DNA from 3 places in the Brevibacterium sp. 'Marine' genome. Region 3 is predicted to be linked to each of the others. Evidence: predicted binding sites of a transcription regulator. Region 3 holds the regulator's gene; each other region holds the start of a gene.
What was found. The regulator HrcA, encoded in region 3, represses chaperone genes, less so after heat shock. The targets are predictions, from matches to a motif close to TTNGCACTCGNNNNNNNCGAGTGCNAA.
Positions count from the first base shown of each region.

Region 1 (3,263 bases), 1.2 Mb from region 3:
CGAGACGCCGCCACCGGCGACGATTCCCTCTTCCACAGCAGCCTTGGCGTTGCGCACGGCATCTTCGATGCGGTGCTTGGTTTCCTTGAGCTCAACCTCGGTGGCGGCTCCGGCCTTGATGACTGCAACACCGCCGGCCAGCTTGGCCAGACGTTCCTGCAGCTTCTCACGGTCGTAGTCGGAGTCCGAGTTCTCGATCTCGGCGCGGATCTGAGCGACCCGTCCGGCGATCTCCTCGGCGTCTCCTGCACCCTCGACGATGGTGGTCTCGTCCTTCGTGATGACGACCTTGCGGGCGGTGCCCAGCAGGTCGGTGGTCACGCTGTCGAGCTTGAGCCCGACTTCCTCGGACACGACCTGGCCACCGGTGAGGATGGCGATATCGGCGAGCTGAGCCTTGCGACGGTCACCGAAGCCCGGAGCCTTGACGGCCACGGACTTGAAGGTGCCCTTGAGCTTGTTCAGCACCAGGACGGCCAGGGCTTCGCCCTCGACGTCTTCGGCGATGATGAACAGCGGCTTGTTGGACTGCTGAACCTTCTCGAGGACGGGCAACAGGTCCTTCACGTTCGAGATCTTGGAGTTGACGATGAGGATGTAGGGATCCTCAAGGACAGCTTCCTGGCGATCGGTGTCGGTGACGAAGTAACCGGAGATGTAGCCCTTGTCGAAGCGCATACCCTCGGTCAGTTCGAGTTCGAGTCCGAAGGTGTTGGACTCCTCGACGGTGACGACGCCTTCCTTGCCGACCTTGTCGATGGCCTCGGCGATCAGTTCACCGATGGCGGGATCTCCGGCGGAGATGCCTGCGGTGGCGGCGATCTGTTCCTTGGTCTCGATGTCGATGGCGTTGTTCAGCAGGACGTTCGTGACGGCCTCAACGGCCTTCTCGATGCCGCGCTTGAGGCTGAGCGGATCAGCACCGGCTGCCACGTTGCGCAGGCCTTCGCGGACGAGAGCCTGTGCGAGCACGGTAGCGGTGGTGGTTCCGTCGCCTGCGACGTCGTCGGTCTTCTTGGCGACTTCCTTGACGAGCTCAGCGCCGATCTTCTCGTAGGGGTCCTCGAGTTCGATCTCCTTGGCAATGGAGACGCCATCATTGGTGATGGTCGGTGCGCCCCACTGCTTTTCGAGCACGACGTTGCGACCGCGGGGTCCAAGGGTCACCTTGACCGCGTCCGCAAGCTGGTTGAGGCCAGCTTCGAGTCCTCGACGAGCTTCTTCGTCGAATGCAATCATCTTTGCCATAGCGGCTTAGATCCTCCCTGATGGAGTGGAGTGGGAATCCAGAGCAGTCGTCAGCGCCCGCGACGGCAGAGAGTGTGTCCGCATGTTCCATTCCACATATGGACCACGCTCTCGAGACGACTGGTGGGAACCCATCGGTTTTCACCAGTACTAGATTTAGCACTCTCCCCATGCGAGTGCAAATATTCATTGCCTGCCATGACGGGCTCAGGAGGGCGCGAGCCACGAGTTCTCGGCGCCGGAGGAAGGAGCAGAGGGCATTTCGGCCCAGCGCGAAACGGTTAGCGCAGGTGGCGCACCCGGAGTGGTGGGGCCTCAGACCCGGCCCTCGGCTCGCGCCCCAAGCCTGCGAACAGACTCCGCCCGCGACCTGCAGGTCGACTTCAGAAGCCTCTCCCGTCCACACTTTCGGCATTCGGTACTGTCTTCTCCGAAAATCACACCGAGGAAAGTGAGTACTACGAAACAAGGTGGTCAATTACGCCGATTGAATCATGACGAGCAAGTCGCAGGCATCAAGTGGCCACGATCCGGAGGGCACTCCCGCGCGAGCACTCCCCCGCAGGCACTCCCCCCGCGAGCCCCAAGGTCACTCACCCGAGGGCACCCCCGCGGGCACTGAAAAGCGCCGAGCAGTTGCCTGCTCGGCGCTTCCCCCGTGCGGTTGGTGCCGGTTGGCCCGAAGGCCGTTCCGACCACCCGCCGCAGCGGATCAGAAAACTGTGCTGACAGCAGCCAGTCTCAGAGGAGGGTGACGGACTCCGCCTGAGGACCCTTTTGTCCTTCTCCTACTTCGAACTGAACCTGCTGGCCCTCTTCGAGAGAGCGGTAGCCGTCCATCTGGATTGCGCTCCAGTGAACGAACACGTCCTGGTTGTCGCCTTCGAGGGTGATGAATCCATAGCCCTTTTCAGCGTTGAACCACTTGACGGTACCTTGTGCCATTACTTCTCCATACAGTGCAGTGCCATTGAAATCCCGCATCGCAGCCGCGATCAGATGACCCCACCTGAGATACGGAAGCTAGTAAAACTCAACTGACCCCGCGACTTCTCTCATTGACCTCTAGAGAATTATCTCGGTGAAGCACGAATAGAACACAAGGTGCTGTGCTTGCCTAGCTGTTGCAACTCTACCGCAGGCGCGCATCCCACCTAGAGCGGTTCAGCACTGTTATAGATTCGTTATCTAAGGGTTTCTGCCCTGTTCACAGCGGGGATCGCTAAGAATGGAATCAGACCGTTCGGTCAGGAATTCGCCGAGGCGGCCGACCGCCCTATGCCCAACCGCGACCGAGGCGTCCCCGTCTCATACCCCCATCGCCGAGGCGATCGAGACCGAACCGATCCAGCCGACGCAGTCTCATTGCCGCGCGACCGAATCGCGTCGGGTCACTCCGAGTCCCCGCCTTCGCTGGGCTCGGGTCCGCGATCGGCGATGTCCGAACAGATGACGACGGTGATATCGGCTTCGAAGTCGGACGAGGCCTCCGTGGCCGAGACTCCCAGCGACTTGGCGACGAGCTTGGCCTGCGAGGCGTTCTCTTCGCCGTTGTAGTACACCGTCGAATCCGTGAGATTCGTCGAGTAGTTGCCGACCTGGCCGAGCTTCCAGCCCTTCTCTTCGACCGCCTCGGAGAACTTCTTCGCAGCGCCGGAGACGCCGGAGCCGTTGAGGACGTCGACGGTGATCGAGTCGTCTGCGACACTGACTTCGCTCTCGCTCGGCGAGGGTTCGGCCGATGTTGATTCGGAAGCCGGAGGATCGGCGATCTTCGATTCGGGGTTGCCCATCGAGGAGAAGATGATGTTGATGGCGGCCACGACCAGCAGGACCGCGACCAGGGCGAGGATGATGACCAGCGAGATGGCACCGATGTTCGACGACGCCGCGGATTCCTGTCGATGGGCACCGCTGCGCCGGCCGGGCTCGATCTCGTCGAATTCGTCGGTCATGTCTACCTCGAGACGCGGGCTTGGGCGCGTTCGCTCTGCCGCGTGCTGCGGATTCGGCGA
Region 1 is NZ_CP051626.1:3,443,197-3,446,459, forward strand. Features, by position in the region: gene groL (chaperonin GroEL) at 1-1,248, opposite strand, end outside; gene HF684_RS15520 (cold-shock protein) at 1,990-2,193, opposite strand; gene HF684_RS15525 (LytR C-terminal domain-containing protein) at 2,640-3,203, opposite strand; gene HF684_RS15530 (DUF3263 domain-containing protein) at 3,206-3,263, opposite strand, start outside.
Region 1: a site for HrcA is predicted at 1,405-1,431, ahead of groL (chaperonin GroEL). Genes of this name have one in related genera too.

Region 2 (3,263 bases), 870 kb from region 3:
GACTCCGCCGGAGAGCTTGGCCAAGCGCTCCTGCAGCTTCTCGCGGTCCCAGTCGGAATCGGTGTTCTCGACCTCGGCGCGGATCTGAGCGACACGACCGGCAACAGCATCGTCGGCACCGGCACCATCGATGATGGTGGTGTTGTCCTTGGTGACGGTGATGGTGCGGGCGTTGCCGAGCTCTTCCAGGGTGACCTGGTCGAGCTTCATGCCCATGTCCGGGGTGACGACCTGGCCACCGGTGAGGACGGCGAGGTCCTCGAGGATGGCCTTGCGGCGGTCACCGAAGCCGGGAGCCTTGACGGCGGCGACGTTGATGATTCCGCGCAGCTTGTTGACGACCAGGGTCGACAGAGCTTCACCCTCGATGTCCTCGGCGATGATGAACAGCGGCTTGCCGGCCTGCTGCACCTTCTCGAGGACGGGCAGGAGCTCCTGGATGTTGGAGATCTTGCCCTGGTTGATGAGGATGAGAGCGTCGGAGAGCACAGCCTCCTGACGATCGGCATCGGTCACGAAGTGCGGCGACAGGAAGCCCTTGTCGAACTGCATTCCTTCGGTGATCTCGAGCTCGACGGACGCGGCCTGCGACTCGTCGATCGTGATGACGCCGTCCTTGCCGACCTTGTCGAAGGCATCGGCGATGAGCTTGCCGATCTCAGGCGACTGAGCCGACAGACCGGCAACGTGTGCGATCTCCGAGGAGTCGGCGACGTCGCGGGCGATCGTGCCCAGCTGCTGCGAGACGGCCTCGACGGCGGTCTCGATGCCGCGCTTGAGCTGTCCGGGTGCGGCACCTGCGGCAACGTTGCGCAGTCCTTCGTTGACGAAGGCCTGAGCGAGAACGGTCGCAGTGGTGGTTCCGTCGCCTGCGATGTCGTTGGTCTTGGTGGCGACTTCCTTGGCCAGCTGTGCGCCGAGGTTCTCGTACGGATCGTCGACCTCGACCTCACGGGCGATGGTCACACCATCGTTCGTGATCGTGGGAGCGCCCCACTTCTTGTCGAGCACGACGTTGCGGCCCTTGGGTCCCAGTGTCACCTTGACGGTGTCGGCCAGGGTGTTGACACCCTTTTCGAGTGCACGACGGGCTTCGTCGTTGAATTCCAATGATTTAGGCATTCGTCCTCCTGTCAGTGAAGTTGTTGTTCAGGGGATTCAGCCGATGACGGCGAGCACGTCGCGAGCCGAGAGTACGAGGAACTCTTCGCCTGCGTACTTGACTTCGGTGCCTCCGTACTTGGAGTAGATGACCTTGTCGCCGACGGCGACGTCGACCGGCACGCGGTTGCCGTTGTCAGCAACGCGGCCCGGGCCCACTGCGACAACTTCGCCTTCCTGAGGCTTTTCCTTGGCGGTTTCGGGAATGACCAGACCACTGGCGGTAGTCTGTTCTGCTTCGACCTGACGGATGACAATCCGATCTTCGAGTGGCTTGATGGAGACCGACATATCGGGCCCTCTCCCTTCGCTGGGTTCTATTTCATCGAGTCAGACGGCGGCTGTTGCCATGAACCTCTCGTCGTCGCGGGTGCCGAGCGATTCGACCGTCTCATGAAACTGGCACTCAATGAGTGCTAGTGCTAATTCTGACTCTAGAACGCTCTTAGCACTCGGTCAACTTGAGTGCCAGCAATTCGTCATGCTCTGGGCGAAAGTTCAGATTGGGTGGGTTCGGGAGGGTCATAGCCGGGCGCTTCAGCCGCCGAGTTCCGGGCGTACGCCAGCTTCTCGTACCGAGTTCCGGACGATCCATGCGGGATTCGAGCCGCATTTCCCGCACGAATCGTCCGGAACTCGCCGTTGCCAGCCGGTCCTCGCTGGTCCCGGGTCTCCATACCCGAGGGCTGCAGGCTGTCGGAAGCTGTGCCAAAAAAGCATAGGCCCCGAGGATCTCTCCTCGGGGCCCACGCTCCTTGCTGACCGCCTCAGCTCAGTTGTCGATATCTGTTGTCAATGGCGGCCAGAGTTCATTGTCTTCAGGCGCCCAGTCGGCAAACCGGCTCTGATCTCAGATCAGGCGCAGGCCCACTGCCCCCAGCCTTCCTGAGCCTGGAGCTTCTTGGCGCGCTGGAACTGTTCCTGCGGGCTGGCATCCGACGGGTTGCCGCTGCCGCCCATGGCCGCCCAGGTCGAGGGCAGGAACTGGAAGAGACCGAAGTGGGTGCCGTTCGATGCACGCGGGTTGAAGTTCGACTCGCACTCGACGACCGAGTACCACTTGGAACCGGGTCCGCCGAGCATCGCCTTGATCTCAGCGGTGGACATGGAACCGCCGCCGGAGCCGCCGCCGGTGCTCGAGTCACCGGAGTCACTCGAACCGGAATCGCCGGAATCACCCGAGTCGGAGCCGCCGGTGTCCGCCGGTTCTTCCTTCTTCTTGGTGCCCTGGATGACGACCTTGGTCTTGGGTTCGGAGAGGACCTTCTCGTCCTTCTTCTCCTTCTTGACCTCTTCGCCGTTGATCGTCTTGACCTTGTAGGTGACCTGCTTTTCGCCGTCCTTGCCTTCGGTCTCGACCTTGGTCTCACCCTCGTAGAGGGAGTCGGACTTCTTGGTCTCGACCTTGGCCTTGATGGTCTGCTTGTCCTTAACGGTGTCGTTCTTCACGCGGTTGACGGTGAGCACCTGGCCGTCGGAGACCTCGGCGGACATCGGCACGGACAGGAAGTCGTCCTTGTCGAGCTTGACGCCCGTGTCCTTGAGCGCCTCCTTCGCGGTGCCCACAGCGGCCGAGACCTTGTGGTCCTTGCCATCGGCGACGACGGTGAGGTCCTTCGACGTGGTCACCTCGATGTCATTGCCCTCGTCCTTCAGACGCTGGCTGGCCTTCGCGTTGAGATCGGCGCCCTTCGCGTCGACGCCGAGGTCGGCCAGAGCCTGACCCACGGTGTTCGCGTTGGTCCATTCGTTCGTTTCCTCGCCATCGACGGACAGCGCCACCTTCTTCGCCGTGTTGACGGTGATCGTCATGTCACGGTCGACCTTGGTGCCCACACCGGGCTTGACCTGGTCGCGCTTATCGACATCGATTTCGTGGCTGTCGAGGATGTCCCCGACCGTTCCGCCGAAGGTTCGGATCTCTTCGGCCTGTCCGTTGACCTCCAAGGTCACAGGCTTGTTCATGGTCACAACCGCGCCCGTGCCACCGACGAGTCCGGTGATCACGACCGCCTGTGCAGCGATCTGAACCTTGCGGTTCTTCAGAAAATCAATCACAAAAATATCCCTGAGCAGAGTTTATCGACCCGTTCACTGTAACC
Region 2 is NZ_CP051626.1:3,150,418-3,153,680, forward strand. Features, by position in the region: gene groL (chaperonin GroEL) at 1-1,122, opposite strand, end outside; gene groES (co-chaperone GroES) at 1,159-1,452, opposite strand; gene HF684_RS14155 (resuscitation-promoting factor) at 2,017-3,219, opposite strand.
Region 2: a site for HrcA is predicted at 1,607-1,633, ahead of groES (co-chaperone GroES). Genes of this name have one in related genera too.

Region 3 (3,263 bases):
TCGAACATCGCCGGGTTGTGCATCTGCGGCATGCCGAAACCAGGCTGCGCGCCATATCCAGGCTGTGCGCCGTAGCCCGGCTGCGCGCCATATCCAGGCTGTGCGCCGAACGAATGATGTGAGCCGTACCCCGGCTGCCCACCATATCCCGGCTGCCCACTGTGCGTCTGCGGCTGAGAATACTGCCGGCCCTGCGACGCGTAAGGCTGCTGCGGGCCGGAGGCCTGAGAGTAGTTCGGCGGCATCGGCCGGCTGCCCGGCTGCTCGGGGTGGTGCGACATGGGGATCCTTTCGAAGAACGTCTGCCATTCACACTATCCGAGCCGGGTGTCCCGAGGATGTCGGGGAAGCCTCACTCCTGTGACAGTTTCGGCACACGTCGACAGATCCGCGTGACCACCGCGGGCCACCGCGCCGCACCACCGAAGTCACTCAGCCGACGGTGACGAAATCGATGAGTTCCTCGACCCGACCCGACAGCGTCGGTTCGACATCGGCGATGGTGCTGACCTTCCCGAGGATGCGCACCCAGCCGCGAGCGACGTCCCGATGATCGGCGTGCGGCCATCCGATGCGACGCAGTATTCCCGTCTTCCAATCCTCACCGCGGGGGACGACCGGCCATTGCCGGATGCCGACGACATGGGGCTTCACCGCCTGCCAGATATCGACGTAGGGGTGGCCGATGATATGGACGACATCGCGGTAGCGCGGATCGGCACGGACCGCCTCGGCGATCTTCGATTCCTTCGTCCCGGTCACCAGATGGTCGGCGAGGACACCGACCCGATGCTCGCGATCCGGACCGAAGGCTGCGAGCTTGTCGGCGACGTCGTCGAGACCGCCCAGGGGTTCGACGACGACGCCTTCGATGCGCAGATCATCGCCCCAGATCTTCTCGACGAGCTCGGCATCGTGCTTGCCCTCCACCCAGATCCGCGATCCACGAGCCACCCGGGCCTTCGCCCCGACCACGGCGCGAGACCCGGAAGCCGTCCGCCCGGGCTGCTGCGCCTCCTTCTTCGGCAGCTGCACATCGACGGGCTGACCTTCGAGGAGGAAACCCGGTCCCAAGGGGAAGGCCCGGACCTTGCCGACGCGGTCCTCGAGCTTGACGACGACACCGGCCGTGGTCTTCTCCGCGCCGACGACCGCACCGACATAGCCGCTCATCGCATCCTCGAGAACCATGCCCAGGCCGAGCTCGACCTGGCGGGACTTCTTCGGACGGTGCGACGACGGCGAGGAACCGGAGAGCACATCGGGGCCATAGCGATCAAAAGCATTCACGGGCACCCACCTTAATCAAGGACGGTCCCGCAGGCGCGCAGACCCGCAGGTCACCCCAGAAATGAATTCCGGGGACGAGAAGCGTAGAATTGGCACTCAGGCTCAAGGAGTGCCAAGTATCGGCACGGGACCGCGATCGGCTGAAGAGACGGAGAGGAGAACCGCGATGAACGACAGCAGACGTGCACAGGTGCTGCGCGCCATCGTCGAGGACTTCGTCGCCACCAACGAACCCGTGGGATCGAAGGCGATCGTCCAGCGCCACACCCTCGGCGTCTCCCCGGCCACGATCCGCAACGATATGGCCCAGCTCGAGCAAGAAGGCTATATCGCCCAACCCCACACCTCGGCCGGTCGGATCCCCACCGATCTCGGCTACCGGATGTTCGTCGACCGCATCGACGAGTTCAAACCGCTGACCACGGCTGAACGCCGCGCGATCTTCCAACTCATCGACGGCGATGTCGATCTCGACGAGATGCTCGACCGCACCGTCCGCGTGCTCTCCGGCCTCACCCGCCAGGTGGCGCTCATCCAATACCCGACGGTGTCGCGGGCGCGCATCAAACACGTCGAGATCGTCGGCCTCGGCCCCGGCCGGATCCTCGTCGTCCTCATCACCGACGCCGGTCAGGTCGAGCAGAAGTCAGTGATCACCCCGACCCCGCTCGACGAGGACGCCGTTCGCGGGCTGCGCGACCAGATCAACGCCGAATTCGCCGGGCGCACGCTTGCGCAGGTCTTCGGTTCGGCTCCCACCGCCGAGGCGGTCGCCGCCGAATCGAGTGAGGCGGCTGGGCGTGACGAGTCCGGACTCACACAGATCAGGGCCGCCGTGGTCGACCTCGTCGCCGCGACCCGCGAAGAACGCATCATCATGGCCGGAACTGCGAACCTCGCCCGTTCCGGCAGCGAATTCGGAGAGAAGATGGCCCCGATCCTCGAGGCCTTCGAGGAGCAGGTGGTCCTGCTCCGGCTGCTCACCTCGATGGCCGAAGACCATGAGGGGATCAGCGTGCGCATCGGGCGTGAGAATACTCACGAATCATTCAGCTCGACTTCCGTCGTCGCCGCCGAATATGGTCATGACGCGGGTTCGTCGGCCAGACTGGCGGTGCTCGGCCCGACCCGGATGGACTATCCGACGACGATCTCGGCAGTCCGTGCCGTCGCGAAGTACGTGTCCTCGATCCTCGACCGAGGGTAGGGCCGGTGCAGTGACGACGACCAGGGGTGCCCGCAGTCGGGCAGCACACAACCGGTGAGCACCGCGCAGCAGCGCAGCCACCACCACGAACAGAGAAGACCACTACGTCAGGGAGAGAGAAGTTTCTGTGGCCGATCACTATGAAACACTCGGAGTGTCCAAAGACGCTTCCGCGGCTGAGATCAAGTCGTCGTACCGGAAGCTGGCACGCAAGTACCACCCGGACGTCAATCCCGGTCACGAAGACGAATTCAAAGCCATCTCACTGGCCTACGATGTGCTCTCCGACCCGGAGAAGCGCCGCAACTACGATATGGGCGGCGGCGAGAACGGTCAGGGCTTCCCCGCCGGCGGCGGCTTCGGCGGATTCGGAGACATCTTCGAGACCTTCTTCGGCGGTGGCGGCGGACAGGCCGGAGGCCCGATCCCGCGCACGCAGCGCGGCAAGGACGCCCTCGTCGGCGTCAACATCGACTTGAAGACTGCGGCCTTCGGCGGCACCGTCGATCTCGACGTGACCACTGCGGTCGTCTGCGACACCTGTTCGGGTGCCGGCACGCAGGAGGGCACGAAGATCGAGACCTGCTCGCTGTGCCACGGCGCCGGCAGCGTCCAGCGCATGACGCGGACCCTGCTGGGCCAGATGGTCACGAACCAGACCTGCAACTCCTGCCACGGCTTCGGCACCGTCATCCCCAACCCCTGCCTCAACTGCCAGGGCGACGGACGCGTGCGCAAGCAGCGGACCATGAAGATCCGCATCCCC
Region 3 is NZ_CP051626.1:2,280,481-2,283,743, reverse strand. Features, by position in the region: gene HF684_RS10380 (DUF4870 domain-containing protein) at 1-281, opposite strand, end outside; gene HF684_RS10375 (DUF3097 family protein) at 433-1,296, opposite strand; gene hrcA (heat-inducible transcriptional repressor HrcA) at 1,457-2,497, shown strand; gene dnaJ (molecular chaperone DnaJ) at 2,625-3,263, shown strand, end outside.